Sinorhizobium fredii: one gene and its partner. Each later gene encodes a partner of the first gene's protein in a complex. Links are inferred from orthologs where the notes say so. Each region holds a gene or a part of one and is shown on either strand. Other genes may lie near its edges.

The links.
Region 2: the proteins of secA (region 1) and secY are in contact, whole or in part, in a crystal structure (PDB 3DIN), measured with the Thermotoga maritima proteins. The link is inferred for Sinorhizobium fredii from one-to-one orthologs. Residues at the interface, in WP_004082002.1 of Thermotoga maritima: Glu261, Ala262, Arg263, Lys300, Ala301, Arg302, Thr303, Ile304, Ile305, Leu323, Tyr324, Asp325, Pro326, Val329, Ser330, Tyr333, Ile336, Lys340, Phe345, Val349, Glu363, Phe364, Tyr374, Ser375, Gly376, Gly377, Glu393, Ile395, Thr482, Ser483; in WP_004081795.1 of Thermotoga maritima: Glu108, Gly109, Glu110, Glu111, Ala236, Glu237, Arg238, Arg239, Ile240, Thr241, Ile242, Gln243, Tyr244, Ala245, Arg246, Arg247, Val248, Thr249, Gly250, Arg251, Arg252, Val253, Tyr254, Gly256, Ala257, Ser258, Thr259, Tyr260, Leu261, Pro262.

Annotation. Positions count from the first base shown.
Region 1 is NZ_CP024307.1:3,224,866-3,229,485, reverse strand. What follows is about bases 830-4,124. They hold secA (preprotein translocase subunit SecA), read right to left. Parts: upstream 3,736-4,124; coding sequence 1,030-3,735; downstream 830-1,029. Other genes in these bases: NXT3_RS15855 (peptidylprolyl isomerase), read left to right, coding at 3,984-4,124; NXT3_RS15865 (lipopolysaccharide biosynthesis protein), read right to left, coding at 830-870. Outside these bases: more of NXT3_RS15865, read right to left, coding at 1-829; more of NXT3_RS15855, read left to right, coding at 4,125-4,620. UniProt on the Escherichia coli protein: Required for protein export, interacts with the SecYEG preprotein conducting channel.
Region 2 is NZ_CP024307.1:1,508,740-1,512,251, forward strand. What follows is about bases 663-3,512. They hold secY (preprotein translocase subunit SecY), read left to right. Parts: upstream 663-1,342; coding sequence 1,343-2,683; downstream 2,684-3,512. Other genes in these bases: rplO (50S ribosomal protein L15), read left to right, coding at 663-1,104; NXT3_RS07320 (adenylate kinase), read left to right, coding at 2,680-3,258; rpsM (30S ribosomal protein S13), read left to right, coding at 3,490-3,512. In the rest of the region: rpsE (30S ribosomal protein S5), read left to right, coding at 1-401; rpmD (50S ribosomal protein L30), read left to right, coding at 414-617; more of rplO, read left to right, coding at 631-662. UniProt on the Escherichia coli protein: The central subunit of the protein translocation channel SecYEG. Consists of two halves formed by TMs 1-5 and 6-10.

The DNA.
Region 1 (4,620 bases):
CGCCATGGTCTTCGCGGCGGCAAAGTAGATCGCCACGTCGTCCGGCTTCACATAGAGGCCGACGATCACGACGTCGGAATTGGTCAAGAGGAAGCCGAAACCGTCGACGAGGAATATCGGGATCGAGACGCGCAGCCAGCGGCTGAGTTCGATTTTCATCGGGCCGGGAAGGTAGTGCCGGTCGAGCCGCCAGACCATTATTGCGAACTGCCCGAGCGTCGTCACATAGGTCGCGGCAAGCGCTGCGGCCATCGCCGTCGTTGCAGCGGACGGCAGGCCCGCGACCGTTGCCAGGACCATGAAGGCGAGGATCAGCAAGGGCCGCACGAGGAAGGTCGGGCTCATTGCCGCAACCGGCCAGCTATGGGCGCGCGCCGTGCCGTCCATCACGTCGCCGAGCGCAATCATCGGCAGGGTAATGAGGCCGAGATAGAGGGGCACGAAGTAGTAGCTCTCGATTGCCGTGCCGAAGAGCCACAGACCCGCTGCGCCGATCGCGGCAAGGGCGGTTGCGGAAAGGAGGGCGAAGATGCGCGCCGTCGTCGTCAGGCCGCGGATTTCCGGAAGCTCCGAAGTGGTGCTGTATTCCGGCAGGAACCGGATAACCGCGGTGGGGAGCCCGAGGCAGGAGAGATTGCCGAACAGGACCGTCATCACCCAGACGAAGATGAAGATGCCGTATTCGAACTCGCCCATCAGGCGCGCGAGAAAGATCTGCGAGGCGAAGGCGATTGCCGCGCTTAGGATGCGGATCGCAAAGGCGATCAGCGCCATGCGCTGGGCGCGACTGCGGGTATCGGAGCCGGTGAGCACGGGCAGGAGCCGCTGCACGGAATCGGACAGGCGGTGCCTCAGCGCCGACGGCAGCATTCGTCCGGCCGTTTGACATACCGCCATCAACACGAAGACACCCTGAGATTACGCAATACAGGGCATCACTTCTGCCAGAACAGCGTTAACAAACGGTTCAGCAGGCCGCTCTGCGGCGCGGTCTCGGACGCGAAAATGCCGCCCGGAGGCGGCATCTCGTCAGGCTTCGTAGCTTCCGTGGCAATGCTTGTATTTCTTGCCCGAACCGCAGGGGCAGGGCTCGTTGCGCCCGACATTGCCCCAAGTGGAGGGGTCTGCGGCGTTGCGCTTTGCCGGGGAGGCGGCGCCAAGCGCCACCTGCGCGAAGTCGTCCTCGCCGGTAATCGGGTCGAAATGATGGGCTTCCATAGGCGGCAGCGGCTGCGGCTCCTGGGGCGCCTCGCGCACCAGTTCGACGCGCATCAGCTGCGCCGATACCGCCTGGCGGAGATTGACGAGCAGGGCCTGAAAGAGCTCGAAGGCTTCGGACTTGTATTCCTGCAGCGGGTCGCGCTGGGCGTAGCCGCGGAAGCCGATGACCGAGCGGAGATGGTCGAGGTTGACGATGTGCTCGCGCCAGAGGTGATCGAGCGTCTGCAGCACGACCGAGCGCTCGACATATTGCATGATCTCCGGCCCGAAGCGCTCGGCGCGTTCGGCGGCGGCCTTGTCGGCGGCGGCGGTGATGCGCTCCAGAATGTCGTCCTCGGCGATCCCTTCCTCGGCGACCCATTCGGTAATCGGGAGGTCGAGGTTGAGGTATTGCTGGACGTCGGCCTTAAGTCCTTCCGCATCCCACTGCTCGGCATAGGCTCGCTCGGGAATGCGCTTGGCGACGATATCCCCGATCACTTCGTTGCGCATGTCGGTGACCGTCTCGGTGACGCTTTCCGCGTCCATGAGTTCGAGACGCTGCTCGAAGATGACCTTGCGCTGGTCGTTGAGCACGTCGTCATATTTCAAGAGGTTCTTTCGGATGTCGAAGTTGCGGGCCTCGACCTTCTTCTGGGCGCGTTCGAGCGCCTTGTTGATCCACGGATGGACAATCGCCTCGCCCTCCTTGAGGCCCAGTTTCTGCAGCATGCCGTCCATGCGGTCGGAGCCGAAGATGCGCATCAAATCGTCCTGCAGCGACAGGAAGAACTTCGAGCGGCCCGGGTCGCCCTGGCGGCCGGAGCGGCCGCGCAACTGGTTGTCGATGCGGCGGCTTTCGTGGCGTTCGGTGGCAAGGACATAAAGGCCGCCGGCGGCGAGCGCCTTGTCCTTGAGCTTCTGCACCTCCTCGCGGATCGCCTTTTCGCGCGCATCGCGCTCGGGGCCGGGCTCGACCTCGGCCAGTTCCTGCTGGATGCGCATGTCCGGGTTGCCGCCGAGCTGGATGTCGGTGCCGCGGCCGGCCATGTTGGTTGCGATGGTGACGGCGCCCGGCACGCCGGCCTGGGCGACGATATAGGCTTCCTGCTCGTGGTAACGGGCGTTCAGCACCTGGAATTTCGAGAAGCCGCTCTTCTTCAGCATATCGGCGAGCAGCTCGGACTTCTCGATCGAGGTGGTGCCGACGAGCATCGGCTGGCCGCGCTCGTGGGCCGCCTTGATCTCGTCGATGATCGCCTTGTACTTCTCGCCCGCGGTGCGATAGACCTCGTCGTCCTCGTCGAGGCGCTTGATCGGCAGATTGGTCGGCACTTCGACCACTTCCAGGCCGTAGATGTTGCCGAATTCCTCGGCTTCCGTCGCCGCGGTGCCGGTCATGCCGGCAAGCTTTTCGTACATGCGGAAGTAATTCTGGAAGGTGACCGAGGCGAGCGTCTGGTTCTCGGGCTGAATCTGCACCTTTTCTTTGGCTTCCAGCGCCTGATGCTGACCTTCGGAGTAGCGACGCCCCGGCATCATGCGGCCGGTGAACTCGTCGATGATGACGATCTCGCCGTTGCGCACGATATAGTCTTTGTCACGCGTGAACAGCTTGTGCGCCTTCAGCGCGTTGTTGACGTGGTGGACGATCGCCACGTTCTCGATGTCGTAGAGCGACTCGCCCTTCAGGAGCCCGGCTTGGCGCAAGAGGTTTTCGAGCTTCTCGGTGCCCTCCTCCGAGAAATTGGCCGAGCGCTGCTTTTCGTCGATCTCGTAGTCTTCCGGCGACAGCAGCGGAATGAAGTCATTGATCGTATTGTAGAGATCCGAGCGGTCGTCGAGCGGGCCGGAGATGATCAGTGGCGTGCGCGCCTCGTCGACCAGGATCGAGTCCACCTCGTCGACGATCGCGAAGAAGTGACCGCGCTGCACCATCTGGGCGCGCTCGTATTTCATGTTGTCGCGCAGATAGTCGAAGCCGAGCTCGTTGTTGGTCGCGTAGGTGACGTCGCAGGCATAGGCGTCGCGGCGCTGCTCGTCGGTGAGGCCGTGGACGATGACGCCCGTCGTCAGGCCGAGGAAGCCGTAGATCCGCCCCATCATGCTGGCGTCGCGCTGGGCGAGATAGTCGTTGACGGTGACGACATGCACGCCCTTGCCGGCGAGCGCGTTAAGGTAGACGGGCAGCGTCGCCACCAGCGTTTTGCCTTCGCCGGTCTTCATTTCGGAGATGGAGCGCTCGTGCAGGATCATGCCGCCGATGAGCTGGACGTCGAAGGGACGCAGGCCGAGAACGCGGCGGGCGGCCTCGCGCACCACGGCAAAGGCCGGCACAAGGAGGTCGTCGAGGGTCTTGCCTTCGCCGAGTTGGCTCCGAAACTCCACCGTCTTTGCAGCGAGCGCTTCGTCGCTCAGCGTTTTCATGTCGGCTTCGAGAGCGTTGATTGCGTCCACCCGACCCTGGTAGCCGCGGACGCGGCGATCGTTGGCGGAACCAAACAACTTGCGGGCAAGGCCGCCGAGACTGACCATCCGAATGGTCCTTTCCTTATTTATCGCCCTGGGAGTTTCAGGTCCGGCTCGAAAAACCGTCTAATGCCGTGAAACGCCCGGAAACTGTTCTGGACGCGAGGTTGCGTGACAGATAAGAGGGGGGTCGGATTATGTCAACGCACTTGCGCGGCCGGACGGCTACAGAACCGCCACATTCTGGTGTTGTGCAGCCCCCTCGAAGGGCCGGAGGCAATCGCGCTGGCGGCCAATGGTGAAAGGTAAGAAACATGTCTAGATACAAGACCCTGGCGGCCGCGGCGCTGGTCGCGATGATGGCCGCAGGCGTCGCCCGCGCCGAAGGGACCGATCCGGTCGTCGCGAAGGTCGGCGGGCAGGAAATCCGTCAGTCGGAGCTTGATCTCGCGATCACCAGCCTCGATCCGCAGCTCCAGCGGATGCCCGACGAACAGAAGCGCGCCGCAGCCCTTTCCGCCGTCATCGACGTCAAGCTGCTCGTCAAGGATGCCGAGAAGGAAGGCCTGCAGAACGACGCGACCTTCAAGCAGCGTGTCGCCTTCCTAACCGAGCGCGAACTTCACAACGCCTTCTTCAAGAAGCACGTCGTCGATGCGGTGACGAAGGAAGAGGTCAAGGCACGCTACGACAAGGAAATCGCCGCCATCCCGGCGCAGGAAGAAGTCAAGGCCCGCCACATCCTCGTCAAGACCGAGGACGAGGCCAAGGCGATCATCAAGGAACTGGACGCCGGCAAGAGCTTCGTCGAACTCGCCAAGGCCAAGTCCACCGATCCGAACAAGGACGATGGCGGCGACCTCGGCTACTTCACCAAGGGCCGGATGGTGCCGGAATTCGAGACGGCTGCTTTCGCGCTCGAGAAGGGCAGCTATACAAAGATGCCGGTCA
Region 2 (3,512 bases), 1.7 Mb from region 1 along the record:
TCGGCTTCGGCCATGGCAAGGCACGCGAAGTGCCGGAGGCCATCCGCAAGGCGACGGAAGCCGCCAAGCGCGACCTGATCTTCGTACCGCTGCGCGGCGGCCGCACGCTGCATCACGACGTTAACGGCCGCCACGGCGCCGGCAAGGTGCTGCTGCGCTCGGCCAAGCCCGGTACCGGTATCATAGCCGGTGGCCCGATGCGCGCCGTCTTCGAAACGCTCGGCGTTCACGACGTCGTTGCCAAGTCGACCGGTTCGTCGAACCCCTACAACATGGTTCGCGCCACCTTCGACGCGCTCAAGAACCAGATGCACCCGAAGGACATCGCGGCACAGCGCGGCATGAAGTACGCCGCGCTCCAGGCCCGTCGCGTTGCCGCCGGCGCTGCTTCCGAAGAATAAGGGAGCTGACAGATGGCTAAGAAAGAAGTTGCCAAGAAGACGGTTACCGTCGAGCAGATTGGTAGCCCCATCCGCCGTCCCGCCGTACAGCGTCAGACGCTCATCGGTCTGGGCCTCAACAAGATGCACCGGGTTCGCACGCTGGAGGACACTCCGGCCGTTCGCGGCATGATCCGGGCCGTCCAGCACCTCGTTCGCGTCGTCGACGAGAAGTGAGGGGGATCGAGATATGAAACTGAATGAAATCAAAGACAACGAAGGCGCAACCAAGAGCCGCAAGCGTCTTGGCCGCGGTATCGGCTCCGGTTCCGGCAAGACCGCCGGCCGCGGCGTGAAGGGCCAGAAGGCCCGTTCCGGCGTGGCGATCAACGGCTTCGAAGGCGGTCAGATGCCCATCTACCGCCGTCTGCCGAAGCGCGGCTTCAACAACATCTTCGCTTCGGAGTTTGTTGTCGTGTCGCTCGGCCGTATCCAGACGGCAATCGATGCCAAAAAGCTCGACGCCTCGAAGATCGTCGATGCGGCTGCCCTGAAGGCGGCCGGCGTCATCCGTCGCGAGAAGGATGGCGTTCGTGTCCTCGCCGACGGCGAGCTGAAGGCGAAGATTTCGCTCGAAGTCGCAGGCGCTTCCAAGCCGGCCGTCGAGAAGATCGAAAAGGCCGGCGGCTCGGTGAAGCTGCTGGCAGCCGCCGCTGCGGAATAATATGACTGATGAACCGCCCGGGGTGCTTCACGCCGGGCGGTTTTGCTCCCATATGTGAGCCTCACGTCCGAGGGCGGCGAATCACTTGCCGCGAAAGGGACACAACGGAAACCACGGTGAGGCATCCGATTGCAGCGACAATCGCCTCGCGCCCGGTTTTCATCGACGAAGACTTACTCTTGCCGGAACTGACCGGGTTTCTCCCGCTGTTTCCGAGACTTGGTACGCGGAGAATTGCATGGCTTCTGCAGCGGAACAGCTCGCCTCGAACCTGAATTTTTCGACTTTCGCGAAGGCGGAAGATCTGAAGAAACGGCTCTGGTTCACCCTCGGTGCGCTTCTGGTTTACCGTCTTGGCACCTATATCCCGCTGCCCGGCCTCAACCCGGCCGCGTTCGCCCAGGCCTTCCAGGGCCAGGCCGGCGGCATCCTCGGCCTCTTCAACATGTTCTCGGGCGGTGCAGTGGAGCGCATGGCGATCTTCGCGCTCGGCATCATGCCCTATATCTCCGCTTCGATCATCGTGCAGCTGATGACCTCGGTCGTCCCGGCGCTCGAACAGTTGAAGAAGGAAGGCGAGCAGGGCCGCAAGGTCATCAACCAGTATACCCGCTACGGCACGGTGCTGCTCGGCGCCTTGCAGGCCTACGGCATTGCCGTGGGTCTCGAGAGCGGTAGCGGCCTCGTCAACGATCCGGGCTGGTTCTTCCGGATTTCGACGGTGATTTCGCTGCTCGGTGGCACGATGTTCCTGATGTGGCTCGGCGAGCAGATCACTTCGCGCGGCATCGGCAACGGCATTTCGCTGATCATCTTCGCCGGCATCGTCGCCCATCTGCCGACGGCGCTTGCCGGAACCCTTGAGCTCGGCCGCACCGGCGCCCTCTCGACGCCGCTGATCCTGGCGATCATCGTCATGGTGGTTGCGGTCATTGCCCTAATCGTCTTCGTCGAGCGCGCCCAGCGCCGCTTGCTGATCCAGTATCCGAAGCGCCAGGTCGGCAACCGCATGTTCCAGGGCGACACGTCCCACCTGCCGCTGAAGCTCAACACCTCGGGCGTCATCCCGGCGATCTTCGCCTCGTCGCTGCTGCTGCTGCCCGCAACGCTTGCCGGCTTCGCCAATGCCGCGACGCTGCCCGGCTGGGCGACCGCCATCGTCGGGGCGCTGGCGCACGGCCAGCCGCTCTACATGTTCTTCTACGGCGCGATGATTGCCTTCTTCGCTTTCTTCTACACCGCGATCGTCTTCAATCCGAAGGACACAGCCGATAACCTGAAGAAGCACGGTGGCTTCATTCCGGGGATTCGCCCCGGTGAGCGCACGGCCGAATACATCGACTACGTGCTGACACGTATCACTGTAGTCGGTGCGATTTACCTGATTTTCGTCTGCATTCTGCCCGAAATCCTCATTTCGCAGACTGGTGTGCCGTTCTACCTTGGTGGTACGTCGCTTTTGATTGTTGTCAGCGTCACCCTTGATACGGTAGCACAGATCCAGGGTCACCTCATTGCCCAGCAGTATGAGGGGCTGATCAAGAAGTCGAAGCTGCGCGGAGGAAAGAGGGGACGATGAGACTTATTTTTTTGGGACCGCCGGGCGCTGGCAAGGGTACGCAGGCCAAGCTTCTGACGGAGAAATACGGCATCCCGCAGCTTTCCACAGGGGACATGCTCCGGGCCGCCGTTGCCCAGGCGACCGAGGTCGGCAAGCGCGCGAAAGCGGTCATGGATGCCGGCCAGCTGGTCTCCGATGAGATCGTCAATGAAATCGTCTCCGACCGCATCGACGCTGCGGACTGCGCCAAGGGCTTCATCCTCGACGGCTATCCGCGCACGGTTCCGCAGGCGATTGCGCTCGACCGGATGCTTGAGAGCAAAGGCCTGAAACTGGATGCGGTCATCGAGTTGAAGGTCGACGAGGCAGCCCTTGTCCGGCGCATGGAGAATCGCGTGGCGGAAACCGTTGCCGCCGGTGGCACGGTGCGCTCCGACGACAATCCCGAGGCCTTCAAAAAGCGGCTGACGGAATACCGGGAAAAGACGGCTCCGCTTTCGGACCATTATGCCCGCACCGGTCAGTTGAAGACCGTGGACGGGATGGCGGACGTGAGAGCGGTCACCGCCGAGATCGACAAGATTCTGGCATAGGCTGCGCCTTTGCCAAAATGGAAGCGCCGGGGAGTTGACTTTTCCGGGTGATTCCTCCAAAGACAGCGTCAACTCGCGACATGCGAAGCGATCGGCGCGGTCTTCAAAACAAGGAAGTCCGGGTACGGTCGTTTTTGACGTGTCTCGAACCTCAATTAACGTGCGGCTCTTCGAGGTCGCGTAACGAAGCACCTATTGCCGGATGGCAACTGGAACGCAAGGAGAATAGACGTGGCACGTATCGCTGGCGTCAA